2 regions of the Paenibacillus sp. FSL R5-0744 genome follow, and region 1 is predicted to be linked to the other one. Evidence: riboswitches for the same ligand, from Rfam matches in the RefSeq annotation. Region 1 holds a riboswitch; the other holds the start of a gene.
The links. Region 1 has a riboswitch for glycine ahead of gcvT (glycine cleavage system aminomethyltransferase GcvT). Riboswitches for the same ligand answer to the same signal wherever they lie in the genome.

Region 1 (4,429 bases):
AGAAAAAGCAGAAGAACTTATTGCAATGGCAACCGTGGCCCGTCGCGGCGGCGTTCTAATGTTAGAAAAACAAGCTGAAGAACATCCGGACCCTTTTACACGTGAAGGTCTACTTCTTATTGTCGACGGCACTGATCCTGAGCAGGTAAGACAGATCCTTGAATTAGAAATGGATGCTAAAGAATTGAAGCATGAGAACTATGCTAAGATTTTTGAAGCTGCAGGTGGATATGCACCAACGATGGGAATTATCGGGACGGTGATGGGGCTCATCCGTGTACTTGGCAACCTTACAGATCCATCAAATCTGGGCACATCTATCGCAGTTGCATTTACCGCAACACTGTACGGTGTTGCCATCGCTAATTTAATATTTTTACCCATCGCTTCCAAAATCAAATCCCGCAGTCAAAGCCAGCTACATAGTATGGAAATGCTGCTCGTCGGCATTCTTTCTTTGCAGAACGGGGATCACCCCTTGCTGGTGCGTAAAAAACTGAACTCATTCATCTCAGACACGGACACGAATGACCGTGCGGAAACTAGAGGTCTTCTATGAGACAAAGAGACCGGCGCAAGCGGCGTGTAGAGACTCGGGAAAGCCGCGACCGTTGGATGATTACTTATGCTGATCTAATTACACTTTTACTTATTTTTTTCGTTATATTGTATGCGATGAGCAGCCTGGATACTGACAAATATAACATCGTGACAGGCTCGTTATCCGAGACCTTCAAATCTGGCAGCACTGTCCTTGAGGGTGGGAACGGCATTTTAGATGCTGGGAAATCAACTGAGAACAAACCGGAAAGTACAGACGGGAATGGGAATGCAGCTGCAACTGCGAGACCGAATGATGGATCTGCTGAACAAACGGAGAACGAAACACCTTCGGCACGTGAACTTGCTTTTCGAGAACAAGAGGCTAAACTTGCTGAATTAATGGGTGTGATTACGAACTATGTAGAGGAAAATAATCTCGGAGAACAAATTTTTGTTGCCGACAAACCGCAGGGGATAGAAATCACACTCAGTGACCGTTTTCTCTTCGATATAGGTAAGGCAGACCTGAAGTCTCCAGCCCTGCCTGCTCTTCAGCAGTTATCTGGCTTATTCAGCGATATCGGCGCAAAGATCAGCATTGAAGGACATACCGATAATACGCCAGTATCTTCGGCTTCTCACTATAACGACAACTGGGAGCTATCTGGTGCTCGTGCGCTGTCAGTGCTTCGCTTTTTCTTAGATCATGAAGGGTTGAACCCCGACAATTTTCAATATGCAGGGTATGCTGATACCCAGCCCACCGCGGAGAACACATCAGCTGCAGGTAAGCAAAAGAACCGCCGTGTAGAGATCATTGTGCTGCGGCAGCTTCAAGAGGGTGCCTAAAAAATGTTTTACTCAGAGCTAGTTACAGTAGCTAGGCCTGTGCGGGAGCGAATCTGCTTATCAACATACCAAAATGGGCTCGCCACTATTTATTACGGAAATACTCCCTGATTATCTGCCTATTCCCTTGTCCAGGCGCAGAATTAGGGAATTCCTCCCTGATTAATACCCTATTTAGTCAGAAATAGCGCTTTTCACTGAAACTTTAGGGAGGAATTCCCTAAACCCCTTAGTGTCACGCTATATTCGTCTAAAATAAGGGAGGTTTTCCCTAATTCCACAATCAGTAGATTGGCTTTTAAATAAAATCCCATAATTCCAAACAGTCCCAGGATTTAACTCAAAGATCCCGACCGCTATTTATATAAAAACACCAAACAGCAAGTCCCCAAAAACGGAAACTTGCTGCTATAAATATTACATTCGGTGAAATTAATATTCAGAAAAATATTAGAATTACTCCCCTACCAATGCACGATATCCAGCTGCATCTAGCAGACCTTTTACAGCATCAGCGTACTCTCCGTCCACTTCAATTTCAAAAATCCAACCCTCGCCATAAGGCTTATCGTTGATCAGTTCTGGACTAGCTTCTAAACCGTCATTAATCTTGGTAACCGTCCCTGAGACGGGTGAATACAGTTCCGATACGGTCTTAACGGATTCGATACTGCCTACGCTGTCGCCAGCCGAAATGGCCGAACCCACTTCTGGAAATTCCACAAATACGATATCGCCTAACAAATGCTGAGCATGATCCGTAATCCCAACACGTACTACGCGTCCTTCCACTTGCTGTGCCCACTCATGCTCTTCGCTGTAAAGAAGGTTATCTAAAACTTCACTCATTTCAAGCCGCCTCATTTCCAAATTGGAATTCTAAATTTAGTTATAGCCTAAGTGATCGCGGAGCATAATGTCAATATTACTAAAAGTAAAATAAATTTGTCGTTTTTTTGACTTTTTCTTGTTGACAGCGCCCTCCTATACCCGTTTAATGGAGACATAAGAAACAAATACAGTTGCGGATGATGGCATAGGGAGAGACTGTCTCACTTGAAGACGGCGCCGAAGGAGTAAGCCCTAACAGGGGTGAATCTCTCAGGCAAAAGGACCTTTGTCGGACGTACCTCTGGAGAGCATCAGACGCGAGGCTGAGTGCGTCAGGTCACCAACGGGGAAACTTGCATGTTAGTTACGCAGGGTAACTCTCAGGTACAAAGGACAGAGCAGAAAGCGATTAGTGCATTTATGCATGATTGCTTCTGCCTGTCCTTTTTTTCGTATGTAATCAGACTAGGGGAGTGACGACATGGATGCTTTAAAAAGAACGCCTTTTTATGATCTCTATTCCGCATATGCGGAGTCCAGGTGCATTGATTTTGGCGGCTGGGAGCTGCCAGTACAGTTTACAGGTATCGTGAAGGAGCATGAGGCTGTTCGCCAGCAGGCTGGACTGTTCGATGTATCGCATATGGGTGAATTTATGGTGATCGGAAGCGGCGCTGAAGCCTTCTTACAAAAAATGACGACCAACGATGTCAGCCGCCTTACCGATGGTGCGGCACAATATACGCTGCTCTGTTATCCAAACGGCGGGGTGGTCGACGATTTACTCGTGTATCGACTAAGTGAAGGCCGTTATATGCTTGTCGTAAATGCCTCCAACATCGATAAGGACTTCCAGTGGCTGCAAGAACATCTGACCTCTGAATTCGGTGAAGTCACACTCACTAATGTCTCTGACGAGACGCTTTTGCTCGCCTTGCAAGGTCCGCTGGCAGAGACCATACTCGCAGAAGTTACTGATGCACCGATCTCAACGCTCAAGCCTTTCCACTTCATCGAACGCGCAACCGTCTGCGGTGTAGAAGTACTGATCTCCCGTACGGGTTATACCGGTGAAGATGGCTTCGAAATTTACGCTCCGCTGGATGGGGCAGCAACGTTATGGAACGGCCTTCTCGCAGCTGGCTCTCCTCACGGATTAACACCTGCTGGACTGGGCGCACGGGATACGCTTCGTTTCGAGGCAAAATTGCCATTGTACGGTCAGGAGCTGTCGGCTGACATCACGCCTCTTGAAGCTGGAGTACAGTTCTTCGTGAAGCTGGACAAAGCGGACTTCATCGGACGAGATGCGTTGATACAGCAAAAAGAAGCCGGTCTTCCCCGCCGTCTTGTCGGTCTAGAAATGATTGATCGAGGCATTCCACGCTCCCATTACCCAGTCTATGCGGACAGCATCAAAATCGGAGAGGTCACAACCGGAACCCAATCTCCAACGCTGAAACGAAACCTGGGATTAGCTTTACTTGATACAGCTTACAGTGAAATAGGCACAGAGGTTTTCGTAGAGATACGTGGCAAGCAGCTTAAAGCTGTCGTGATTAAGGCCCCTTTTTACAAGTATAAACGCCTTTAGCGTCCATATTAGGACGGTGAACTTTTAAGCGAGAAATAGAAGGATAAAGTATAACGTGAAAATTGTACTTTCTTATATTTTAAAAGAGCCAAGGAGTGAAACCTTAATGAAGCACCGTTATCTGCCCATGACAGCACAGGACCGCGTAGAGATGATGGAAACCGTCGGGATTCAGTCCATAGATGAGCTGTTCTCCGATATCCCTGAAGCCGTCCGTTATCAAGGCACTATGCCGATGTCTGAACCGCTCGATGAGTACGCCCTGCTACGTCACATGAAAGGTCTCGCTGACCGAAATGCTGACTTCGATTCACACGCCAGCTTCCTCGGCGCCGGATTATACGACCATCACATCCCCGTGGTGATCAACCATGTCATTTCCCGTTCGGAATTCTACACTGCTTATACTCCTTACCAACCAGAGATCAGCCAAGGCGAACTGCAAGCGATCTTCGAATTCCAATCCTACATTTGCGAACTAACCGGTATGAAAGTTGCCAATGCCAGTATGTATGATGGCGCAACCGCATTATCCGAAGCAGCAGTCCTCGCAGCTGGTGCCACCAAACGCAAAAAATTAATTGTCTCCCGCACCGTTCATCCTGAAGCGCG
Region 2 (4,429 bases), 510 kb from region 1:
CTGAACAAAGAAACGTGGAACTTGCCAAAGAATATGAAGAACAAATCAAGGCAAATCAAACAGCCTGGCTATTCTTCACTAATTTATCACCATCCTATAAAAGAGATTCTATCTGGTGGGTAATGAGCGCCAAGAAAGAAGAAACACGATTAAGAAGGCTTGGAATATTGATCGCTTCATCTGAAGAAGGGCTAAAATTTCAACATTGCAAAAAATATATTACAGAATAAGGAAATATAAATAACAAAAGAATTGTTAAAAGGATTTTTGGTACTGCATAAATCTGGGTCTATTGTTTCCCTGATCTTTAGGAGAGAGGAGCTACTGTATTTCTCAATCAATTAGGGTTTAATTCTCATCAAAAGTCAGAACGTTTTAAATGCGAGGCATAAATCAAATCGCTAAATGAAGAAGGGATGAAACAGCTCATCCAAAATCGCAACCCCCTTCATTTTTATGGTACAGCCGACCCTCATGATCTATGGTGATCGGGATACGATTCAGAGGTCTGAAAACCTGACAAAGTTCGTGCCTAATGCGGAAGTGGTCAATCTGGATTGCGGTCATTGGATCCAGCAAGAAAAGCCGGAAGAAACAAACCAAGCGATTTTGAGATGGCTTGAAGAGCAGAATGATGCTGAATAGAGTCGCTTAGCAAGCAAAACTTAGAAAAACAATAAGGACACCCAAACAGGCAATGTCATTAAGTTAAGCTCAAAGGTAAGAACGGGAATAAAAATGGAATTCAAAACGGCATGGGAAAGCCCCGTGCCGATCGCTGTCAATACGAGTCCTGAATGAACTTCATTAACAATCTCTTGAATTTCAAGTACTGTCTATGGAGATGTCTCGTCCACGCTCAATGCATAATCAACATAGGTTAAGTTCAACGGAGTAACACCTGTTACTCCAGTAGTGTCAAATATTGAGTGGTCAGGCGCATCGCAAGCTTGCTGAACGTAGTAAGCATTAATTGTATCCAACGCGGCTTGTGGAGACATTGGTGCAGGTGTTTGTGTAGGTGTCTGCGTTCTATAGATGTTACGCTGAACCTTATCATAAGTGGGACAAATTTTAGGCATAAAAAAACCCGAAAAGCAGTACTTTTCGAGCATGTTTTCTTTCGGATTATTTCGTCATATCAAGGACGATTCGACCATTGATTTTGCCTTCTAACATCAGATCGTAGATCTCATTAATCTCTTCTAGTTTACGTGTCTCAATAATGGTTTTGATTTTTCCTTCTGCAGCGAATTGCAATGTTTCTTGCAAATCTTTGCGAGTGCCGACAATCGAACCGACTACCTTTGTACCGTTTAATACCGTATCAAAGATCGGAACATCCATGGATTCAGGGGGCAGCCCAACCATGACGCAGGTGCCGCCGCGACGAATGGCCCGGTATGCTTGGTCGAATGCTTTTTTCGCAACTGCTGTACAAACGACACCATGTACTCCGCCGATTTCTTTTTGAATCCAGTCTGCGGCATCTTCTTTTAATGCGTTTACGGTTTTGTCTGCGCCAAGCTGTTTGGCAAGCTCCATCTTTTCATCCGACGTGTCGATGGCCACTACGTTCATTCCCATCACCTTTGCATATTGTACACCAAGATGACCCAATCCTCCGACGCCGAAAATGGCTACCCATTCACCTGGCTTTACACCTGATACTTTCAAAGCTTTATAGGTCGTAACGCCAGCGCAAAATAAAGGTGCCGCTTCGATGAAGCTTAGATTATCAGGAACCTTCACTACATAATCGGCAGCTGCCACACAATATTCTGCATATCCGCCATCTACGGAATATCCGGAATTTTGCTGATCGAGACAAAGAGTCTCTCTTCCTGTAAGACAATACTCACAATGACCGCAGGCTGAGTACAGCCATGGAATTCCTACTCGATCTCCTACCTTTAAGTGTGTAACTCCTTCACCTATTTCTTCAATAATCCCAACACCTTCATGTCCGGGAATAAGAGGGAGTTTCGGTTTGACAGGCCAATCGCCATGAGCAGCATGCAAATCTGTATGACACACTCCGCACGCCTGAATATGGACAAGGATTTCTTTGTGTCCGGGTTTTGGTTTAGGTACGTCTTGTAGCTCTAACTTTTCTTTGAATTTCTTAACTACAGCGGCTTTCATCAGCATACTCCTTTAGTTTTTTGCTTTTCAAAAAGTAGTATGTTCATGAGGCTAACTTTAAATTCTTGAGACTTTTATCACTGATTAACACTCACATCACAAGTAATATGTTAGAATATCAGAACAGCTTTACTGCGTTACCGCTTTATCAACTTCATAATTCACGAGCTATGATGGCTAAGGATTACACTTTAGCTGGAGCAGCTTCTGGAGAGACTGCGGAAATTCCGCGGCGCCGAAGGGTTCACAATCTCAGGCAAAAGGACAGAAGAGTACTGAATATATATTTGTCATGCTGATCGCTATCAGCAGGGCGAATATTATTTGATATTCTTACGATCTGGGAGATTGGATGACATCCAATCTCTCTTTTTTTTATTCCAATTTATTGTACTCACAAGGGGGAACTAGGTATGGCACAACCAGAATTAAAGAGAGAGCTGGCTAATCGGCATGTTCAACTTATTGCAATTGGCGGCACCATTGGTACAGGATTATTCTTGGGATCAGGCAAGGCGATAGAGAAGGCAGGCCCATCCATTATGATCACGTATTTAATCGTGGGTATTGCTGTGTTTTTTGTGATGAGAGCACTGGGAGAACTCCTATTATCTAAAGCGGGCTATCAATCGTTTACGGATATTGCTGAAGACTACCTTGGATCACGGGTCGCATTCATTACTGGTTGGACCTATTGGTTTTGCTGGATCATGACGGCTATGGCTGATGTCATTGCTGTTGGCGTATATGTACAGTACTGGTTTGATATCCCGCAGTGGGTTCCTGCCATCGCCTGTCTAGTCGTGTTATTAGGACTTAATCTATTAACTGTAAAGAGCTTTGGGGAACTCGAATTTTGGTTCGCTTTAATTAAGGTAATTACGATTCTCGCCTTGATTGGTCTTGGGGTCATTTTACTGATCATTGGGTTTAAGACGGATGCAGGATCGGTGACGATACGAAACCTATGGGAGCATGGGGGCTTTTTTCCGAACGGTATATCAGGCTTCTTATTTTCTTTTCAAATGGTTGTATTTGCTTATGTCGGCGTGGAGTTGGTGGGGGTATCGGCAGCGGAAACAGCGGATCCGGAGAAAAATATTCCGTCTGCAATTAATAAAATTCCTTTACGGATTCTATTTTTCTATGTCGGTGCGCTTTTCGTCCTGCTATGCATTAACCCTTGGACGGAGCTCAGCCCGGCAGAGAGTCCTTTTGTAAAAACCTTTACTTTAGTAGGGATTCCAATTGCCGCAGGGATTATTAATTTTGTTGTACTAACTTCAGCGGCTTCCGCTTGTAATAGTGGGATGTTCTCGACCAGCCGAATTCTCTATAATTTGAGTAGAAATAACCAAGCGGCACCTCATTTGGGCAAACTGAATAAAAACCATGTACCAGGTAACTCGTTATTCATTTCTACAATTGTTATATCTGTGGGTGCACTTTTGAGTAAACTTATTCCGGAGCAGGCTTTTGGAATCGTGACAACGATTAGCGCCATTTGTTTTATATGGGTGTGGGGCATTGTTCTTATCTGCCATATTAAGTATAAGAAAACCCGGCCAGACTTACAGGCGAAATCCAAATTTAAAGCACCGTTCACACCGGCTATTAATTATATTGTCTTAACCTTGTTCGCTGGAATACTGATCATCATGCTATTCGCTGGAGAGACACGCCCGGCTCTATTATGTACTCCATTATGGTTTATTTTATTATTCATCTTGTATTCGATTAGAAGCAAAAAGGGGAAAAGTAATCAAGTTTGAGTGAGGTCAACATCAACTAGCGGTATGCCTAGTGTTAACTGCAACTTGGGGTTGCGGGGCTGCAACTAAAGCGTTCTTTACTTCTGCATACGATTAATCCAATATAGGCTTAAGAATTGCAGAAAGGTAGTTGCTGCTATGATCTTTGGGGAGAAGTTAAAAGCGGAAAGAAATAAAAAAAGTTGGTCACAAGAAGAACTGGCCGAGAAGCTGTTTGTAAGCCGACAGTCGGTTTCGAAATGGGAGAATGGTCAAAACTACCCAAGCATTGAAATCATTATTAAAATAAGCGATCTTTTTGGGGTAACTATCGATGAGTTACTAAGAAGTGACGAGGAGTTGACCAAAAAGGTGATAGAAGAAGGGAAGAAATTAGCTCACCCGAAATTAAAGTTTGTATTTGATGTCTTCGTAATAGCAGGCATTGTGCTGTTAGTGATTAAACTCTGTGTTCTCTTTCTGAACAAAGTAACGGCGCTAGGGATTACCTTGAATGGCGGGTCATTTTTTTG

Region 2: another riboswitch for glycine. It lies ahead of MKY19_RS30020 (amino acid permease); the one in region 1 lies ahead of gcvT (glycine cleavage system aminomethyltransferase GcvT).

The regions. Positions count from the first base shown of each region.
Region 1 is NZ_CP150228.1:6,268,547-6,272,975, forward strand. It holds gene MKY19_RS27860 (flagellar motor protein) at 1-559, shown strand, start outside; gene MKY19_RS27865 (flagellar motor protein MotB) at 556-1,392, shown strand; gene gcvH (glycine cleavage system protein GcvH) at 1,849-2,241, opposite strand; glycine riboswitch at 2,421-2,519, shown strand; gene gcvT (glycine cleavage system aminomethyltransferase GcvT) at 2,705-3,817, shown strand; gene gcvPA (aminomethyl-transferring glycine dehydrogenase subunit GcvPA) at 3,924-4,429, shown strand, end outside.
Region 2 is NZ_CP150228.1:6,782,404-6,786,832, reverse strand. It holds gene MKY19_RS30040 (YdeI/OmpD-associated family protein) at 1-230, shown strand, start outside; gene MKY19_RS30035 (alpha/beta hydrolase) at 457-645, shown strand; gene MKY19_RS30030 (hypothetical protein) at 837-1,082, opposite strand; gene adhP (alcohol dehydrogenase AdhP) at 1,129-2,145, opposite strand; glycine riboswitch at 2,343-2,423, shown strand; gene MKY19_RS30020 (amino acid permease) at 2,559-3,917, shown strand; gene MKY19_RS30015 (helix-turn-helix transcriptional regulator) at 4,056-4,429, shown strand, end outside.